DNA from 2 places in the Janibacter sp. UYMM211 genome. Region 2 is predicted to be linked to the other one. Evidence: riboswitches for the same ligand, from Rfam matches in the RefSeq annotation. Region 2 holds a riboswitch; the other holds the start of a gene.
What was found. A riboswitch is a leader RNA that binds a small molecule or an ion and turns the genes downstream of it on or off. The one in region 2 is predicted to bind cobalamin.

Region 1 (9,269 bases), on a different contig from region 2:
GAGGGCCCTCGGGGTGCCCCCGGGGCATCGGCGAGAGGTCGGCGCGACGCGTAGGCTGCACCGCCGTGACCACCCGATCGCCCGCTCGCGACGGCGCCGACCGGTGCCCGGGGCTGCTCTCCCCCTTCGTCTCGGCGGACGGCGCGATGGTCCGGCTGCGGGTGCCCGGCGGTCGCGTCGCCGCCGCCGATCTCGTCGAGATCTCCTCTCTCGCAGGCAGATTCGGCGACCCCGATGTCACGCTCACCTCGCGCGGCAGCCTCCAGCTGCGCGGTCTGCCGAGCCCGCTCCCCCGCGAGCTCGTCACCGCGATCGGCGCGCTCGGACTCGTCCCGTCGGCGGCGCACGACAAGGCACGCAACGTCGTCGCCGACCCTGCGCCCGCCCTCGACGACCTCGTCCGTGCGCTCGACGAGGCGCTGCTCGCCGACGACGCGCTCGCCGCTCTGCCCGGGCGCTTCCTGCTCGCCGTCGCCGCGCCCGGCGGGGCCGTGCTCGGCGAGCCGTGGGACGTCGCGGTCGTCGACGAGGGGGCGATAGCGCGCGTGCTCGTCGACGGACGCGCCCTCGTCGTGCCCCGCGCGGACGCCGCGACGACCGTCCTCGACGTCGCGCGCCGCTTCCTCGCCGTCCGCGGCGGGGAGCGGGTGTGGAACGTCCGCGACCTGACCGCCGAGGACCGGGCGGCCCTGCTGCCGGGGGGCTCCCCCTTCGTCGTCGACGTCGGGCCTCCTCCCCCCGCCGGCCCGCTCGGCGAGGATCTCGTCGTCCTCGTGCCGCTGGGTCTGCTCACCCCCGCCATGGCCGCCGCGCTGGCGGGGACGGCGACCGCGGCCGCGGGCGGCCTCACACCTCCCCTGCGGATCACCCCTTGGCGCTCGGCCCTCGTCCCGGGAGGCGCTGCGCGCGCCCGCGAGCTCGCCGCCGCCGGCCTCGTCGTCTCCCCCGGCTCGCCGTGGGCGGTGCTCACGGCCTGCGCCGGGGCCCCCGCCTGCGCCCGCACGAGGACGCCGACCCGAGAGCTGGCCCGCGCGGCGGCGCCTCTCGTCGACCCCTTCGGCCCGCCCGTCCACGTCATCGGCTGCGACCGGGCGTGCGGGCACCCCGCTCGCCCGCACACGACCGCGCTCGACCCGACCTGCGCCGACGACGTCGTCCGCGCGCAGCGCCGCACCCCTGAGGAGCCCACGTGACCACCCTTCGCCGACCGACCCGGCGGCACGACTACGTGACCGACGGCCAGGAGATCTACCGGCGCTCCTTCGCGATGATCCGCGAGGAGACCGACGTCTCCGGGCTGCCGGCGAGCCTGCACGGCGCGGCCGTGCGCATCGTCCACGCTGCCGGCGACGTCGAGATCACCCGTGACATCGCCGCGCACCCCGAGGTCGCGACGGCGACGCTCGCCGCGCTCGTCGCCGGGGCACCCGTGCTCACCGACAGCAACATGCTCGCCTCGGGCGTCACCCGCCGGCGGCTGCCCGCCGACAACGACGTCGTGTGCACGCTGCGCGACGAGCGCGTGCCGGGGCTCGCCGCGGCGTGGGAGACCACCCGCGCCGCCGCCGCCGTCTCGTTGTGGGAGGACCGGCTCGAGGGCGCTGTCGTCGCGATCGGCAACGCCCCGACCGCGCTCTTCCACCTCCTCGAGATGCTCGCCGACGGCGCGCCCCGGCCGGCGGCGATCATCGGGATGCCCGTGGGCTTCGTCGGCTCCGCCGAGTCGAAGGTCGCGCTCGCCGAGCACGACCTGCCCGGCAGGCCCGTGCCGTGGCTCGTCGTCCACGGGCGTCGCGGCGGCTCGGCCATGGCGGCCGCGGCCCTCAACGCGCTCGCCAACCCGGACGAGCTCGCATGAGCGAGGAGGCGCGGGGGCGCTTCTACGGCGTGGGGATCGGGCCCGGCGACCCCGAGCTCGTCACCCTCAAGGCCGCCCGGGTCATCGCCGAGGCCGACGTCGTGGCGTACCACGCGGGCACCGGCAAGCAGTCGATGGCGCGCTCCATCGCCGCCGACCTCATCCCCGAGGGGGTGCTCGAGGAGGAGCTGCGCTACCCCGTGACGACGGGCTTCACCGACCACCCGCGGGGCTACTACGGCGCGCTCTCGGACTTCTACGACGAGTGCGCCGACCGGCTCGAGGCGCACCTGGCCGCCGGGCGCTCGGTCGTCGTCCTCGCCGTCGGCGACCCGCTCTTCTTCGGGTCCTTCATGTACGTCCACGACCGGCTCAGCCCGCGCTACCCGACCGAGGTCGTGCCCGGGATCACCGCGCTGTCGGCGGCCACCGCCGCGGTCGCGACCGGTCTGTGCCGGCACGAGGACACCCTCACGGTGCTGCCCGGCACGCTCGCCGTGCCCGAGCTGGCCCGTCGGCTCGCGGACACCGACGCCGCGATCATCATGAAGCTCGGGCGGACCTTCACCGGGGTGCGCGAGGCGCTGCGCCAGGCGGGGGTGCTCGAGCGCGCGGTCTACGTCGAGCGCGCGTCCGGCCCGGGCCAGGTCGTCCTACCCGCGGCGGAGGTCGACGAGGGCCGGGTGCCGTACATGTCGCTCGTCGTCGTGCCCGGCGAGGGGCTGCGCGACGACGCGGCCGGTCGGGCCGCGGACTTCGCCCGGCTGACCGCCGGGTCGCCCGAGGTGGCGGACCCCCCTTCGTCCCCGGGCACGGTCCACGTCGTCGGGCTCGGCCCCGGCCCGGACCACTGGCTCACCCCGCAGGCCTCGCAGGTGCTCGCCGAGGTCGACCACGTCGTCGGCTACGCGCCCTACGTCGCCCGGGTGCCGCAGCGCGAGGGCCTGACCCGTCACCCGTCGGGCAACTCCGTCGAGGTCGACCGCGGCCGGCTGTGCCTCGACCTGGCCCGGCGCGGGGAGCACGTGGCGCTCGTGTCCGGCGGCGACGCCGGGGTCTTCGGCATGGCGACGGCGCTCTTCGAGGCGCGGGAGGCGGCGCTGCGCGAGGACGAGGGCTTCGGTCACGTGCCGGTGCACGTCGTGCCGGGCGTCACGGCCGCGCACGCCGCGAGCGCGCTCGTCGGCGCGGTGCTCGGAGGTGACCACGCCCTGGTCAACCTCAGCGACAACCTCAAGCCGTGGGAGGTCCTCGCCGACCGGCTCACCGCGCTCGTCACGCGGGACATCAGCGTCGCGCTCTACAACCCGCGCTCGCGCTCGCGCCCCGACACCCTCGGCGCCGCGCGCGACCTGCTCGTCGACGCCGTCGGCCCGGACCGGGTCGTCGTCGTCGCCCGCCACGTGGGGCGCGAGGAGGAGTCGGTGATGGTGACGACCCTGGGCGGGCTCGACGTCGACGCCGTCGACATGGGATGCCTCGTCGTCGTCGGTGCCTCGACGACCCGGGTCGACGCCGACGGTCGGGTCTGGACCCCGCGCTCGATCGGCTGAGCCCTCAGGCCCAGAAGGGCGGAGGTCCTGCCGGTGCGTCCGCGCGGGGCGAGGGCAGCCGCGCGCCGTCTCCCCACCCCTTCGCCCAGGTCGGCAGGGCCGAGGGCGGCGGCTCGACCCGCAGGAGGGACCACAGCCGGTCGGTGTCGACCCCGCGACCGCGCTGGAGGAATCGCATCCGCACGAGGGCCTGCGCGCACACCTGGCCGTCGACGACGAAGCGCTGCTCGAAGGTCACGCTCACGCGGTCCCACCCCGCCACCGCGCTGTGCAGCTCGAAGGCCTGGAGCGGGCGCAGCGACGTGCGGAAGGTGATCGTCTCCTGCATGACGACCGGCGAGAGGCGGTGCCGCAGCTGCGGGCGCGCCCACCCCGAGCGCACGGCGAGGTCGAGCCGGCCGAGGTCGGCGATCGAGAGGTAGACGCCGTTGTTCATGTGCCCGGCGAGGTCGATGTCGTTGAGCAGCACCCGCAGCGGCAGGACGGCGTGCTCCCCCGGGCCGACGGGTCCGCGACGCCGGGCGGTCGTGACGGTCCAGGCGGTGCGCAGCAGGCGGTTCAACTCACGGTCCTCGGGGTGGGTGGCGGGGCGGGGGCCATCCTCCCCCGAGCCCCGTGCCGGCCCGCGCGCGGGGCGCTCAGCAAGACTTACCCCTGGTGAGCAGGAGTTGCGTACTCATGCTCAGCGGGGGTTTATCGGGTCACCCGAGAAACCTGGGGCGGGTGGGACTCGGCTCGGGGGCGGGTGGGACTCGGCTCGGGGGCGAAGGGGGTCAGCGGAGGCCGCCGTCCTCGGCCGCCCGGGCCGCGGCGGAGGGGCCGGCCGCGCGCAGCCGCGAGTAGAGGTGCGACTCGACGAAGCCCTCGGCCCGCAGGGCCCACCCGACGAGGACGACCGCGGCCTGGCGGATGTCGTGCGCCTCGACCTGGTCGGCGATGTCGGCGAGGGTCCCGTGCAGCACGAGCTCCTCGGGCTGCTCGACGCGGTAGGCGACGACGGCGGGGCAGTCCTCGCCGTAGTGCACCGCGCAGCGCTGTGCGAGCTCGCGCACCCGCCGCACGGCGAGGTGGAGCGCGAGGGTCGCGCCGGTCGCGGCGAAGGCCTCAAGGCTCTCGCCCGTCGGCATCGCCGTCGAGTCGCGCTGGGCGCGGGTGACCACGACCGACTGCGCGACCTCGGGCACCGTGAGCTCGCGCCCGATCCGGGCGGCGGTCGCCGCGTAGGCCGCGACCCCGGGCGTGACGTCCCACGGCACGCCCGCGGCGTCGAGGCGGCGGGTCTGCTCGGCGAGCGCCGAGTAGACGGACGGGTCGCCGGAGCACAGCCGGGCGACGTCCTCGCCGCGCCCGTGCGCCGCGACGACCTCGGCGACGATCGCGTCGAGGTCGAGGTCCTGGGTGTCGACGAGACGGGCGTCGTGGGGGCAGTGCTCGAGCACCGCGGCGTCGAGATAGCTGCCCGCGTAGAGGCACAGCCGGCTCTGCGCGAGGAGCCGCGTTGCCCGCAGCGTGAGCAGGTCGGCGGCACCGGGGCCGGCGCCGATGAAGTGGACGGTCATGACGCTCCGTGGGGTCGGGTGACGGCGAGCTGGACGACGGCGCGGGCGGGGGTCCACGACAGGTAGCGACCGAGCGGGACCGCCCGCTCGACGCTCACCCGGGTGAGCTCGCCGCCGGTACGGCCGTGGGTGGCGACGAGCGCGCCCTCGCCCTCGAGGGTCACGGCGTGCGCGACGAGCCGCCCGCCGGCGGGCAGCGCCTGCCAGGCCCGCGCGAGCAGGTCCTCGTCGAGCCCGCCGCCGACGAAGACGGCGTCGGGGGTGGCGAAGGGGGTCAGGTCGGTCGTCGTCGTGTCGCCGACGACGACCTCGACACGCCCGGCCAGACCGAGGGCGGCGACGTTGTCGCGGATGCGCTGGGCTCGGGTGGGGTCGCGCTCGACGCAGGTCGCGCTCGTCCGCTCCGCGGCGAGGCACCACTCGAGGGCGACCGAGCCGTTGCCGGCGCCGAGGTCCCACAGGTGGGCACCGGCGGTGGGGCGCAGGCGGGCCAGGGCCGAGGCCCGCACGTCGCGCTTGGTGAGCTGGCCGTCGTGGGCGATGAAGTCCTCGGGGCGACCCGGCACGGGTCCCGCGGTCGGCGAGACCGCGGCGGGGTCGTCGGCGCGCACCTCGACGCAGCAGAGCACGAGGTCGTCGGTCCGACCGGCGAAGGCGTCGGCCCGCTCGCTGCGGGCTCCCTCGTCCGGACCGCCGAGGTGCCATCGTGCGGTGAGCGTGCTCGCGCCCCAGCCGCTCTCCGCGAGCAGGGCGCCGAGGCGCGCGGGGTCGGCGCCGTCGGAGCACAGGACGACGAGCCGGGCGGCGGGGGCGAGATGGGACAGGACCGCGCGCAGGTCGCGCCCGACCGCCGTGACGACCGTCGCGCTCTCCGCGGACCAGCCCTGGCGCGCCCGCGCGAGGGCGTCGCTGCCCACCGCCGGGTGGACCCGCACGGCGTCGGCCCCGAGCAGGTCGACCAGCGTCGTCGCGATGCCGGAGCGCAGCGGGTCGCCGCTCGCGAGGGCGACGGCGTCGCCCGTCGCCCGCAGCAGCTCGGGCAGACCGGCGCGAAGGGGGCTCGGCCAGGGCACGAGCTCGGCGCCGGGTGCGTGGGGACCCAGGAGGTCGAGGTGGCGGCGCCCGCCGATGAGGGTCGACGCACCCGCGACGAGGCGGCGACGCGCCCCGTCCAGGCCGTCCCACCCGTCGTCACCGACACCCACGACCTCGATCACGGTCGCCCACCCTAGGCCCCTTCGCGGTTGTGAGAGGATCGCGCCCGGCGCAGCCAACCGAGGAATCCGGTGCGAATCCGGAGCGGTCCCGCCACTGTCACGGCCCTCTGGGCCCGAGCCAGACACTCGGTCTGCACCCGTCACCGTCACCCGCGGCGACGTCATCGACCGGCGAGCGTGGACACTCGCCAGGAGGCAGCCGTGACGGCTCTCGGCCAGCGCACCCCGACCTACCCCTTCACCGCCCTCGTCGGCGCCGACGAGCTGACGACCGCCCTGCTCCTCAGCGCGATCTCCCCGGAGATCGGAGGGGTGCTCGTGCGCGGCGAGAAGGGCACCGCGAAGTCGACCGCCGTGCGCGCCCTCGCCGCCGTGCTGCCCGAGCAGCACGTCGCGCTCGGCTGCCGCTTCGGGTGCGACCCCGACCGTGCGGAGGACTGCCCGGACGGCCCCCACGACGGACCCGGCACGACCCGGCCGGCCCGTCTCGTCGAGCTGCCCGTTGGCGCCACCGAGGACCGCGTCGTCGGCTCGTTGGACCTGCGTCGCGCGCTCGGCGAGGGCGAGGCCGCCTACCAGCCCGGCCTGCTCGCCGAGGCGCACCGCGGGATCCTCTACGTCGACGAGGTCAACCTCCTGCACGACCACCTCGTCGACGTCCTGCTCGACGCCGCCGCGATGGGCCGCAACACCGTCGAGCGCGACGGGGTCTCGATCTCCCACCCCGCCCGGATCACCCTCGTCGGCACGATGAACCCCGAGGAGGGCGAGCTGCGCCCGCAGCTGCTCGACCGCTTCGGGCTCACCGTGCACGTCGCCGCGAGCCGCGACCCCCGTGAGCGGGCCGAGGTCGTGCGTCGCCGGCTCGCCGCCGACGCCGACCCGGTGGGCTTCGCCGCCGGCTACGAGCGCTCCGAGGTCGAGCTCACCGAGCGCATCGCCGCCGCCCGCGCCGGCGTGCGCGAGGTGGTCCTCGACGAGCGGACGCTGCGCACCGTCGCCCGGGTGTGCGCCGGCTTCGACGTCGACGGCCTGCGCGCCGACATCGTCACCGCCCGCACGGCGGTCGCCCACGCGGCCTGGCAGGGACGCACGCACGTGACCCGCGAGGACATCCGTGCCGCGGCCCTGCTCGCCCTGCCGCACCGCCGCCGGCGCTCCCCCTTCGACGCGCCCGGTCTCGACGAGGACCTCCTCGACCGGCTCCTCGACGAGGAGCCGGAGGACGACCCGCCCGGCGGCGACGAGCCCGAGGACGGCCCCGACGAGCAGCCCGATGGCGGCCGGCCCGACGACGAGCAGCGCGACGGCGACGGCCGGACCACCGGCGGACCGTCCCCCACCCCCGACGGGTCCGACGACACCCCGCCGAGCGGGCGCGCCGACAGCCCTCCCGAGCCGAGCGCCGAGGACCACGGAGCGCAGGACCCGGCCGACCCCTCCGACGCGCAGGCCGCTCCCCCCACGGGCGGTGCCGCCGCGCCGGTCGGGACCGCGAGCGCCCAGGCGCCCTACCGCGCCCGCCGCCTCGAGCTCGCCGGTGTCGGGTCCGGTCCCTCGGGCCGCCGCTCCCCCGCGCTCACCCCGCGCGGCAGGGTCGTCGGCACGCACCCGGCCGGCCAGGAGCCGGCGGGCGCGCCCGTGCACCTCACCGCGACGCTGCGCGCCTCCGCCGCACGACGGGCCGCCCGCACCGGGCCGGCCCGCGTCACCGGCGGCGACCTGCGCCACGCCGTGACCCGCGGGCGAGAGGCAAACCTCGTGCTCCTCGCCGTCGACGCCTCCGGCTCGATGGCCGCCCGCCGCCGGATGGGCGAGGTCAAGACGGCTGTGCTCTCCCTGCTCCTCGACGCCTACCAGCGCCGCGACCGGGTGGGTCTGGTGACCTTCCGGGGCGCGCAGGCCGAGGTCGCCCTGCCGCCCACCTCGTCCGTCGACGCCGCCGCTGCGCGGCTCGCGCAGCTGCCCCACGGCGGGCGCACCCCGCTCGCCGAGGGCCTGACCCAGGTCGCCCGGGTCGTCGCCCGCGAGCAGGTCCGCGACCGCCACCAGCGCGCGCTCGTCGTCGTCGTCACCGACGGCCGGGCCACCGCCGGGGCGGATGCCCTCGCCCGCGCCCGGGTCGTCGCCGACGGCTGGTCGCGCGCCGTGCCGACCGCGCAGACCGTCGTCGTCGACTGCGAGTCCGGCCGTTTCCGCATGGGCCTGGCCGCCGACCTCGCCCGGCGCATGGGCGCCGAGCACATCGCCCTCGAGCAGGTCGCCGCGAGCGGTCTCGTCGAGATCGTCACCGACCGCACGGGCACCGGGCGCACCGGCCGGAGCGCCGCCTGATGGCGCAGGGACGCACCCCCGTCACCCCGGCCGACGGCCTGACCACCCGTCAGCGCCGCACCTCGCCCCTCGTCGTCGTCCACGGCGGGTCCGGCAAGGGCAAGTCGACCGCCGCCTTCGGGCTCGCCCTGCGCGGGTGGAACCAGGGCTGGTCGATCGGGGTCTTCCAGTTCGTCAAGTCCGCGAAGTGGCGGATCGGCGAGGAGGAGGCCTTCGCGGCGCTCGGCCGGCTCCACGAGCAGACCGGCGAAGGGGGCCCGGTCGAGTGGCACAAGATGGGCTCGGGGTGGTCGTGGTCGCGCAAGGCGGGATCCGAGGAGGACCACGCCGCCGACGCCCGCGAGGGCTGGGCCGAGATCAAGCGCCGGCTGTCCGAGGAGACGCACACCGTCTACGTCCTCGACGAGTTCACCTACGTCATGAAGTGGGGCTGGGTCGACGTCGACGACGTCGTCGAGACCCTGACGAGCCGCCCGGGCTACCAGCACGTCGTCATCACCGGTCGTGACCCGCACCCGCGCCTGCTCGAGATCGCCGACGTCGCGACCGAGATGACGAAGATCGCCCACCCCTTCGACCGCGGTCAGAAGGGTCAGCGGGGCATCGAGTGGTGAGGGAAGCGCGAGTGGTGAGGGACGCGCGAGTGGTGAGGCAAGGGCGAGAGGTGGCCCTGCCCCGGGTCCTCGTCGCCGCCCCCGCGTCCGGCCACGGCAAGACGACGATCGCCGTGGGCATCATGGCCGCGCTC
Region 2 (9,269 bases):
CGCGCCTCCAGCCGCGCGGCCGACGCCGCCGACGAGGCCGTCGACGACGCGGTCGACGCGGTCGACGACGCGAGCTCGCACCCCGTCGTCATCGCGCTCGCCCGGGTCGGTCACGCCGTCAACGGCGTCCTCCACCTCGTCATCGCCGGCATCGCGCTCCAGCTCGCGTGGGGCGCGGCGGGCGGCGAGCAGGCCGACCAGTCCGGGGCTCTCGCCGCGCTCGCCGGCCAGCCCCTCGGGGCCGTGCTCCTGTGGGTCTTCGTCGTCGGCGGCACGGCGCTCGGCCTGTGGTACCTCGCCGAGGTCGTCGCGCCCTCGCCCGGCGACGGCGGCGCGTCCGAGCGCGCCAAGTCGGGTGCGAAGGGGGTCGTCTACCTCGCCATCGCGTGGTCGGCCTTCCGCTTCGCCACCGGGTCGGGCGAGTCCGGCTCGAGCGAGGACCAGACGCAGACCCTCACCCAGACGCTCATGCGCCAGCCCGCCGGTCAGTGGCTCGTCGCGGTCGTCGGCCTCGTCGTCGTCGCGGTCGGTGCGTACTACGTGCAGAAGGGCGTGCGTCAGCGCTTCATGAAGGACCTCACCCGTCACCCGGGGGTGTGGGCGGTGACCGCCGGCACCATCGGCTACCCGGCGAAGGGGGCCGTCCTCGCCCTCGTCGGCATCTTCTTCGTCGTCGCCGCCTGGCAGCACGACGCCGACGAGGCGCAGGGCCTCGACGGGGCGCTCAAGGCGGTTAAGGGCGCCGAGTACGGCCCCTACCTGCTCACCGCGATGGCGCTGGGCATCATCGCCTTCGGCATCTACTGCATCGCCCGCGCGCGCTACGCCCGGTTGGACTGAGGCGGGGCGGTCGGCCCCGGTCGGGGCCGCAGACCGATCGTCAGCGCGGCCGCGGTCATCGCGCTCCCCACGAGCACGCCGGCGAGGACGTCGGTCGGGTAGTGGACCCCGAGGTAGACGCGGTCGAGGCAGGTGAGCACGACGAGGGTCGCCGCGGCCACGACGAGCACCGTACGCGTCCACGTGCGGCGCGCGAGGGGCCACAGCAGGACGACGAGCAGGATCATCGCGATCGTGCTGCCCGTCGCGTGGCCGGAGGGGTAGCTGTAGCCGTCGGCGACGGTGATCGCCTCCGGCGGCACCGGGCGCGGGCGCCCGACGATGTACTTGCACGTGATCGACAGCCCCCAGCCGACGAGCCCCACGGGCACGACCCACAGGGCGCGGCGCCGAACGAGACCGCGCCAGTGCAGCACCCCCGCGAGCAGCGCGAGGACGAGGAAGAGCACCCACGGCTCGGTGAGATGGGCCCACAGCAGCAGGGCGTCGACGAGCCCGGGCCGCTCCAGTGCGTACCCGGTCGTCGCGTCGATGACCGAGGCGTCGCTGCGGCGGACCGAGCTCGACGCGAGGACGACCTGACGCCCGACGAAGGCGGTGACGAGCATCGCCGCCGCCATGACGAGCAGCGCGAGGAGCAGCCGCCCGGGCTCGGGCCTCCTGGGCTCGAGGTGCTGCGACGTCGACGTGTCCTCCAGCTGGCCGGGCATCGGCCCAGTGTGCGGCATCCTGGGTGGGCCATGGCTGATCTGCACATCACCTCCCCGTCCAACCCGCGCCTCAAGGAGCTCGTCGCGCTGCGCCGTCGGCGGGCTCGCGACGAGAGCGGCACGACCCTGCTCGAGGGCACCGAGGAGCTCCTCCTCGCGCTCGAGGCGGGGGTGACCCCCTTCGCCGTCTACCACTGCCCCGAGCTCATGCACGAGGCCGGACCGGGGGCCGTCGAGGCGGCCCGCGCCGCCGGCGCGGAGGTCGTCGAGCTCTCGCGGACCGCCTTCGACAAGGTCTCCTACCGCGAGGGGCCGGACGGCGTCCTCGCGAAGGTGCCCGCCCCCGGGCTGTCGTGGGACGACGTCGAGCTGGGGGACCACCCCTTCGTCCTGCTCGTCGAAGGGGTGGAGAAGCCGGGCAACCTCGGCGCGATGCTGCGCACGGCCGACGCCGCGGGTGTCGACCTCGTCGTCGCCGCCGACTGCGTCACCGACTGGGGCAACCCCAACGTCATCCGCGGGAGCAAGGGCACGGTCTTCTCGGTGCCGGTCGTCTCGACGACCCGCGCGCAGGCCTGGGCCCGTCTGACCGGGCACGGCGTGGCCGTCGTCGCGACGACGCCGGACACCGACGTCGTGCACACCGACGTCGACTACACCGGGGGCGTCGCGGTCGCCGTCGGCTCGGAGAAGTACGGGCTCACCGACGAGGCGCTCGCCGCCTCGACCCATCGCGTGCGCATCCCCATGGTCGGCCGGGCGAACTCGCTCAACGTCTCGACCTCCGCCGCGGTCGTCCTCTACGAGGCGGTGCGGCAGCGTACGCGGTGACCGGTCGGTACGCGACCGCTCGTCGGGGGTCGATTACGTCGTGAGACGCACCCCGTGCCACGATGCCCCTATGCGCGTCGACCACGTCTCTTTCGCCGCAGAGCCTGCAGGGCTGCAGGCCACCGCCAAGCGCCTCGCGGAGGCCATCGGGGTGGAACCGCTCGACGGCGGCATCCATCCTCGCTTCGGCACGCGCAACATGATCCTGCCGCTGGCTCACGAGCGCTACATCGAGGTCGTCGAGGTCCTCGACCACCCGAGCGCCGACAAGGCCCCCTTCGGCCAGGCCGTGCGCGCCCGCTCCGAGCAGGGCGGCGGCTGGATGGGCTGGGTCGTCGCGGTCGACGACCTCGGCGTCGTCGAGCAGCGCCTCGAGCGCGAGTCGGTCCCCGGGTCGCGCCGCATGCCCGACGGGCGTGAGTTCAGCTGGCGCCAGATCGGCGTCAAGGGCCTGATGTCGGACCCGCAGCTGCCCTTCTTCATCAAGTGGGACGAGGGCTCGGACCACCCGAGCGCCGACAACCACAGCGACGTCGTCATCGAGTCGCTCATGGTCGCGGGCGACCCCGAGCGGGTCCACGACTGGCTGGGCCTGCCCGCCACCGAGACCTCGTCGGTCATCACCTTCGAGTTCGTCGCCCCCCACGGTCAGCCGGGTCTGCTCTCGGTCACCCTGAGCACCCCCAAGGGCACCGTCACCATCTGAGGCATCACCCGCGACGACCTGCTGCCAGGTCGCACGACGAAGGGGGAGGGACCGGGTCACCCGGTCCCTCCCCCTTCGTCATGCCCGGGGCGAGCGCTACGCCCGGCGCAGCCGCAGGCTGCTGAGGACGACGCACACCGAGCTGAAGGCCATCGCCGCGCCCGCGATCATGGGGTTGAGCAGGCCCGCCATGGCGAGCGGGATCGCGAGCGTGTTGTAGCCGAAGGCCCACACGAGGTTCTGCTTGATGACCTGCAGCGTGCGTGCCGACAGCGCCATCGCCTCGGGCACGGAGGCGAGGTCGTCACGCACGAGGACGATGTCGGCGGACTCCATGGCGACGTCCGTGCCCGCCCCCATCGCCATGCCGAGATCTGCCTGCACCAGGGCGGCGGCGTCGTTGACGCCGTCGCCGACCATCGCGACGACCCGCCCGGACTCCTGCAGCTCGGCGATGCGGGCGTGCTTCTCGTGCGGCTTGACGCCGGCGACGACGTGCTCGGGCTCGATGCCGACCTTCGCCGCGACCGCCCGCGCGTTGATCTCGGTGTCGCCGCTGAGCAGCCAGGCCTCGAGCCCGGCGGCCCGCAGGTCGCGCACCGCCTGGGCGGAGGTCTCGCGGACGTCGTCGGCCACGGTGAGCGCGCCGCGGGCGCGGCCGTCCCACCCGACGAAGACGGTGGTCCCCGGCCGGTCCAGGGTCGCGAGCTCGGCGGGCACCTCGTCGAAGAGCTCGGGCAGGCCGACGGTCACCTCGGTGCCCCCGACGACGGCGCGGGCGCCTGAGCCGGGCAAGGCGACGAAGTCGCGGGCGTCGGGGATCTTCAGCCCCTTCTCCTCGGCGCGCGCGACGACCGCCCGGGCGACCGGGTGCTCGCTCCCGCGCTCGACGGCGGCCGCGGCGACGAGAGCGGCGAAGGGGTGCAGCCCGGGCTCGGCGGCCAGACCGGTGAGCCGGGTCCGGCCGGTCGTGATCGTGCCCGTCTTGTCCATGACGACGGTGTCGATGCTGCGGGTGTCCTCGAGGACCTGGGGGCCCTTGATGAGGATGCCCTTCTGCGCACCGCGCGAGGTGCCGACGAGCAGGGCGGTCGGCGTGGCGAGGCCGAGCGCGCAGGGGCAGGCGATGATGAGCACGGTGATGGCGACGCCGATCGCCGTCGTCGCGCTGCCGGACCCGATCCACCAGCCGACGAAGGTGAGCGCCGCCAGAGCGAGCACCACGGGCACGAAGACCGCGGAGACGCGGTCGGCGAGACGCTGAACGTCGGCCTTGCCGGTCTGGGCCTGCTCGACGAGCCGGGTGATCGCGGCGAGCGTCGTGTGCGCGCCGACCGCCGTCGCCTCGACGACGAGCCGGCCCGAGGTGTTGATCGTCCCCGCGTCGACCGTGCTGCCCGCTTCGACGTCGACGGGCACGGACTCGCCGGTGACGACGGAGGTGTCGATGGCCGAGACGCCGTCGACGACGATGCCGTCGGTCGCGACCTTCTCACCGGGTCGCACGACGAAGTGGTCGCCGACGCGCAGGTCGTCCACGGGGATGACGACCTCGGTCGTCGCTCGGGTGGTCGCCGAGATGCGCTGGACGGCGACCTCCTTGGCCCCGAGGTCCATGAGGGCGGTGAGCGCGGAGCGGCCCTGCGCCTTGGCCCGCGACTCGAGCCACCGGCCGAGGAGGAGGAAGGCGGTGACGACCGCTGCCGTCTCGAAGTAGTAGTGCCCCTCCTCGCGGGGGTGGTGGCCGGGGCCGACGACGAGCGCGACGCTCGACCACACGAAGGCGGCGGTGACGCCGAGGCTGACGAGCGTGTCCATCGTCGAGGTGCGGTGCCGGGCAGCGGCGACCGCCGCGCGGTGGAAGGGCCAGGCGCACCACACGACGACGGGGGCGGTGAGGACGAGCTGCAGCCACGGGTTGGCGGCGAAGGTCCACGGGCCCATGGCGAGCAGGACGACGACGAGCGCGAGCGGCCCGGCGACGAGCAGGCGGCGACGCAGGTCGTCCTCGCGCACGTGGGTGTGCTCGGGCGGCGTGAGCCGGGTGCCGGGGTCGAGGACGGTCGCGCCGTAGCCGCTGGCCTCGACGGCCCCGACGATCTCGTCGTGGGTGACGTGCCCCGGGTAGGTGACGTGCGCGCGCTCGGTCGCGAGGTTGACGCTCGCGCTCACGCCGTCGAGACGGCCCAGGCGCTTCTCGACGCGGGCGACGCACGACGCGCACGTCATGCCGGTGATGGCCAGGTCGACCTCGTGGACGTCTGCTGCGTCCGCCGTCGAGGGGTCGGCGTCGGTGGGGTGGGTGGTGCTCATCGCGGGGCGACCGTGTACCCGGCCTCGTCGACCGCGGCGGCGATGTCCTGCGGGCTCACGGGCCCCTCGCTCGTGAGGGTGACCGGCGAGCTGCCGCCGGCGACGAGCTCGACGGCCACGGCCGAGACCCCGGAGATCTCGCCGAGCTCCTCGGACACGTGCCGGACGCAGTTCTCGCAGGTCATGCCGTCGACGTAGATGGTGGTCTGCTCGCTCATGGTGGTGCTCCTTCGTCGATGGTGGGTGGTCTGGGGGAGGGGCGTCAGGAGCGCACGAGGCGCGCGATCGCCGCGCTGGCCTCGCGCACCTTCTCCTGGGCGGCCTCGTCGCTCTCGCGGGCGGCGTCGACGACGCAGTGCCCGACGTGGTCCTCGAGCAGGCCGAGGCTCACGGCCTGCAACGCCTTCGTCGCGGCGCTCACCTGGGTGAGGATGTCGATGCAGTACTCGTCGTCGTCGACCATGCGGGCGATGCCGCGCACCTGCCCCTCGATCCGCTTGAGACGCTTGAGGTAGGCGTCCTTGTCGGCGGCGTATCCGGCCACGGCGGTCTCCCTTCGTCCCCTCGAAGATACCCCCAAGGGGTATGAAGGGACAAGCCCCGGGCGGCTACTGGATGAAGCGGAAGAGCGGGCTCGAGGGGCGGATGCGCTCGATGCGCACCGGCGAGGCCTCCATCCGGCGCAGGAGGGGGTCGAGGTCCTCCGGGGCGCCGAGCTCGACGCCGACGAGGGCCGGCCCGGTCTCGCGGTTGCTGCGCTTGACGTACTCGAAGAGCGCGATGTCGTCGTCGGGCCCGAGGACCTCGTCGAGGAAGCGGCGCAGCGCCCCGGGCTCCTGAGGGAAGTCGACGAGGAAGTAGTGCTTGCGCCCCTGGTGCACGAGCGCCTTCTCGACGACCTCGGCGTAGCGGGAGACGTCGTTGTTGCCCCCGGAGACGACGGCGACGACGGTGCTGCCCGGCGTGACCCCGAGCTCGTCGAGGTCGATCGCGGCGAGGGCCGCGGTGGCCAGCGACCCCGCGGGCTCGGTGACGATGCCCTCGGTCTGGTAGAGCGCGAGCATCTCGACGGCGACCGCGCCCTCGGCGATCGAGTGCACGGGCGCGTCCGTGGCCGACACGGCTGCGTAGGTGAGCGCGCCGACCTCGCGCACCGCGGCGCCGTCGACGAAGGGGTCGACGTCACCGATCGCGACCGGTCGGCCCGCCTCGAGGGCGGCCGACATCGACGCCGCCCCGGAGGGCTCGATGCCGACGACCCTCGTCGCGGGGTGGTGCGCGGCGAACCACGTCGCCATCCCGCCGAGCAGCCCGCCCCCGCCGACGGGGACGAGGACGACGTCGGGGGCCCTGCCGAGCTGCTCGACGACCTCGAGGGCGACCGTGCCCTGACCGGCCATCGTGTCGACGTGGTCGAAGGCGGGCACGACCGTCGCCCCGCTCTCGCGGGCATGACGAAGGGCGGAGGCCGCCGCGTCGTCGTAGACGTCGCCGCCGACGACGACCTCGACGTGCTCGCCACCGAGGGCGGCGACGCGGTCGCGCTTCTGGCGGGGGGTGGTGCGCGGCAGGTAGATCCGGGCCTGCACGCCGAGGCGGGCGCAGGCGTACGCGACGCCCTGGGCGTGGTTGCCCGCGGAGGCTGCGACGACCCCCTTCGTCCGCTGCTCGGGGGAGAGGCGCGCGATGAGGGTGTAGGCGCCGCGGAGCTTGTAGCTGCGCACCGGCTGGAGGTCCTCGCGCTTGAGGAGCACGTGCGCGCCGGTGGCGGCGCTGTGTCGGGCGGAGGGCTGGAGGGGGGTGGGGTCGAGGAGGTCGTGCAGCAGGCCCGCGGCCGCCTCGACGTCCTCCGCGCGGATCGGAGAGCTCACGCTCGCAGGCTAGACCTCGTCGCCGGCGCCGTGCTGCGAGGTCCGCGCTGCGTCGCGTAGTGTCGGCACCGAGTCAGACGCACACCAGTGCAGAGGGAATCCGGTGAGAGTCCGGAGCTGTCGCGCAGCGGTATGGGTGACTGACGGGGTGAGATCCACTGGGCCACGAGGCCTGGGAAGGGACCCCGTCGGGACGACCCCGAGTCCGAAGACCTGCTGACTCGCTGGACCCCGACAGGGCCTCGCGATCCGGGCCCCCGACGCACCTGGAGACCCCCGTGTCCCACGACCGCCCCGGCGGCCGGCGGCTGCCCGTCGTGCCGCTGCTGCTCGTCCTGCTCGTCCTCACCGTCGTCAGCGGCGTCGTCTCGCTCGGCCTGGGCTCCGAGCCGCTGCCGCTGCGCGGGGTCGTCGACGTCCTGCGCGCCCGGGTCGGCGGCGCTGCGGGCCCGGACCCCGCCCTCGACACCATCGTGTGGGAGCTGCGCGCACCGCGTGCCGTCATGGCGATGGTCGTCGGCGCCGGCCTGGCCGTCGCCGGCGCGTGCATGCAGACCCTCGTGCGCAACCCGCTCGCCGACCCCTACCTCCTCGGGGTCTCGGCCGGGGCCGGCGTCGGCGCCACCCTCGTCATCCTCCTCGGCGCGCTCGCCGGGCTCGGGGTGTGGGCGCTCTCCCTCGGCGCCCTCGGCGGGGCTCTCGTCGCGACCGCCCTCGTCCTCGGCATCTCGCTGGCCCAGGGCGGGATCACCCCCCTTCGCCTCGTGCTCACCGGTGTCGTCATGTCGGCGGCCTTCTCCTCCGTCTCGAGCCTGCTCGTCTTCCTCAGCGCCGACCCGCGGGCGACGCAGTCGGTGCTCTTCTGGCTGCTCGGCAGCCTCTCCGGGTCGGTGTGGCAGCAGGTGCTCCCGCCCGTGCTCGTCGTCGTCGTGTCCGGCGTCGTCCTCCTCGCGCTGCACCGCTGGCTCGACGCGCTGGCGGCCGGCCCCGACGTCGCGGGCGGTCTCGGCGTCCCGGTCCGCGAGCTGCGGCTCGCGCTCTTCGTCCTCGTCTCGGTCCTCGTGGGGGTGCTCGTCGCGGTCTCCGGCGGCATCGGCTTCGTCGGGCTCGTCGTCCCGCACATCGCCCGCATCCTCGTCGGCGCACGGCACCGCTACGTGCTGCCCGTCGCGGCCGTCGGCGGCGCGCTCTTCCTGCTGTGGGTCGACGTCGCGGCGCGGACCGTCGTGCGCCCGCAGGAGATCCCGCTGAGCGTCGTCACCGGGCTCGTCGGGGCGCCGATCTTCCTCGTCCTGCTCGGCAGACGGCACTACTCGTACTCGGGGGGCGCCGGATGACCCACCTGTCCACGACCGGGCTCGCCGTCGAGATCGGCGGGCGCACGATCGTCTCCGGTGTCGACCTCGACGTCCCGCCCGGGTCGATGCTCGCCCTCGTCGGCCGCAACGGCAGCGGCAAGTCCACCCTCATCAGGTCGCTCGTCGGCCTGCGACCCCCGGCCGCCGGCAGGGTGCGCGTCGACGGGGTCGACCTCGCGCGCCTGTCGTCGCGGCGGCGGGCCACCCGGGTGGCCTACGTCGCACAGGAGGACGGGCCGCCCGAGGACCTCCTCGTCGGCGAGATGGTCGCGATGGGGCGCACCCCGCACCGACCGCCGTGGGCCGTCGACGAGCGCTCCGAGCGCGAGCTCGTGCTCGAGGCGCTGCGTCATGTCGGCATGGCCGCGAAGGTCGACCGCCCCTGCCAGCACCTCTCCGGGGGCGAGCGCCGCCGGGTGATGCTCGCCCGTGGCATCGCCCAGGGGTGCGACCTGCTCGTCCTCGACGAACCGACGAACCACCTCGACGTGCACCACCAGGACCAGCTGCTCCAGACGGTGCGTCGCCTCGGGTGCACGGTCGTCGCCGCGGTCCACGACCTCTCGCTCGCGGCCGCCCACTTCGACGCCGTCGCCGTGCTCCACGACGGCGCCGTCCACGCCCTCGGTCGTCCCCGCGA

Region 1: linked by a shared signal. The riboswitch ahead of ABIB53_RS01565 (magnesium chelatase subunit D family protein) and the one ahead of ABIB53_RS15765 (FecCD family ABC transporter permease) in region 2 are both predicted to bind cobalamin.

The regions. Positions count from the first base shown of each region.
Region 1 is NZ_JBEPOY010000001.1:344,092-353,360, forward strand. Features, by position in the region: gene ABIB53_RS01535 (ferredoxin-like domain-containing protein) at 66-1,193, shown strand; gene ABIB53_RS01540 (precorrin-8X methylmutase) at 1,190-1,858, shown strand; gene ABIB53_RS01545 (precorrin-2 C(20)-methyltransferase) at 1,855-3,411, shown strand; gene ABIB53_RS01550 (acyl-CoA thioesterase) at 3,416-3,973, opposite strand; gene ABIB53_RS01555 (cobalt-precorrin-4/precorrin-4 C(11)-methyltransferase) at 4,185-4,970, opposite strand; gene cbiE (precorrin-6y C5,15-methyltransferase (decarboxylating) subunit CbiE) at 4,967-6,187, opposite strand; cobalamin riboswitch at 6,206-6,336, shown strand; gene ABIB53_RS01565 (magnesium chelatase subunit D family protein) at 6,389-8,521, shown strand; gene cobO (cob(I)yrinic acid a,c-diamide adenosyltransferase) at 8,521-9,135, shown strand; gene cobBC (bifunctional hydrogenobyrinic acid a,c-diamide synthase/histidinol phosphate aminotransferase CobBC) at 9,186-9,269, shown strand, end outside.
Region 2 is NZ_JBEPOY010000007.1:69,395-78,663, reverse strand. Features, by position in the region: gene ABIB53_RS15805 (DUF1206 domain-containing protein) at 1-840, shown strand, start outside; gene ABIB53_RS15800 (phosphatase PAP2 family protein) at 822-1,550, opposite strand; gene ABIB53_RS15795 (RNA methyltransferase) at 1,581-2,381, shown strand; gene ABIB53_RS15790 (VOC family protein) at 2,452-3,087, shown strand; gene ABIB53_RS15785 (heavy metal translocating P-type ATPase) at 3,184-5,400, opposite strand; gene ABIB53_RS15780 (heavy-metal-associated domain-containing protein) at 5,397-5,618, opposite strand; gene ABIB53_RS15775 (metal-sensitive transcriptional regulator) at 5,663-5,944, opposite strand; gene ilvA (threonine ammonia-lyase IlvA) at 6,009-7,271, opposite strand; cobalamin riboswitch at 7,329-7,506, shown strand; gene ABIB53_RS15765 (FecCD family ABC transporter permease) at 7,550-8,608, shown strand; gene ABIB53_RS15760 (ABC transporter ATP-binding protein) at 8,605-9,269, shown strand, end outside.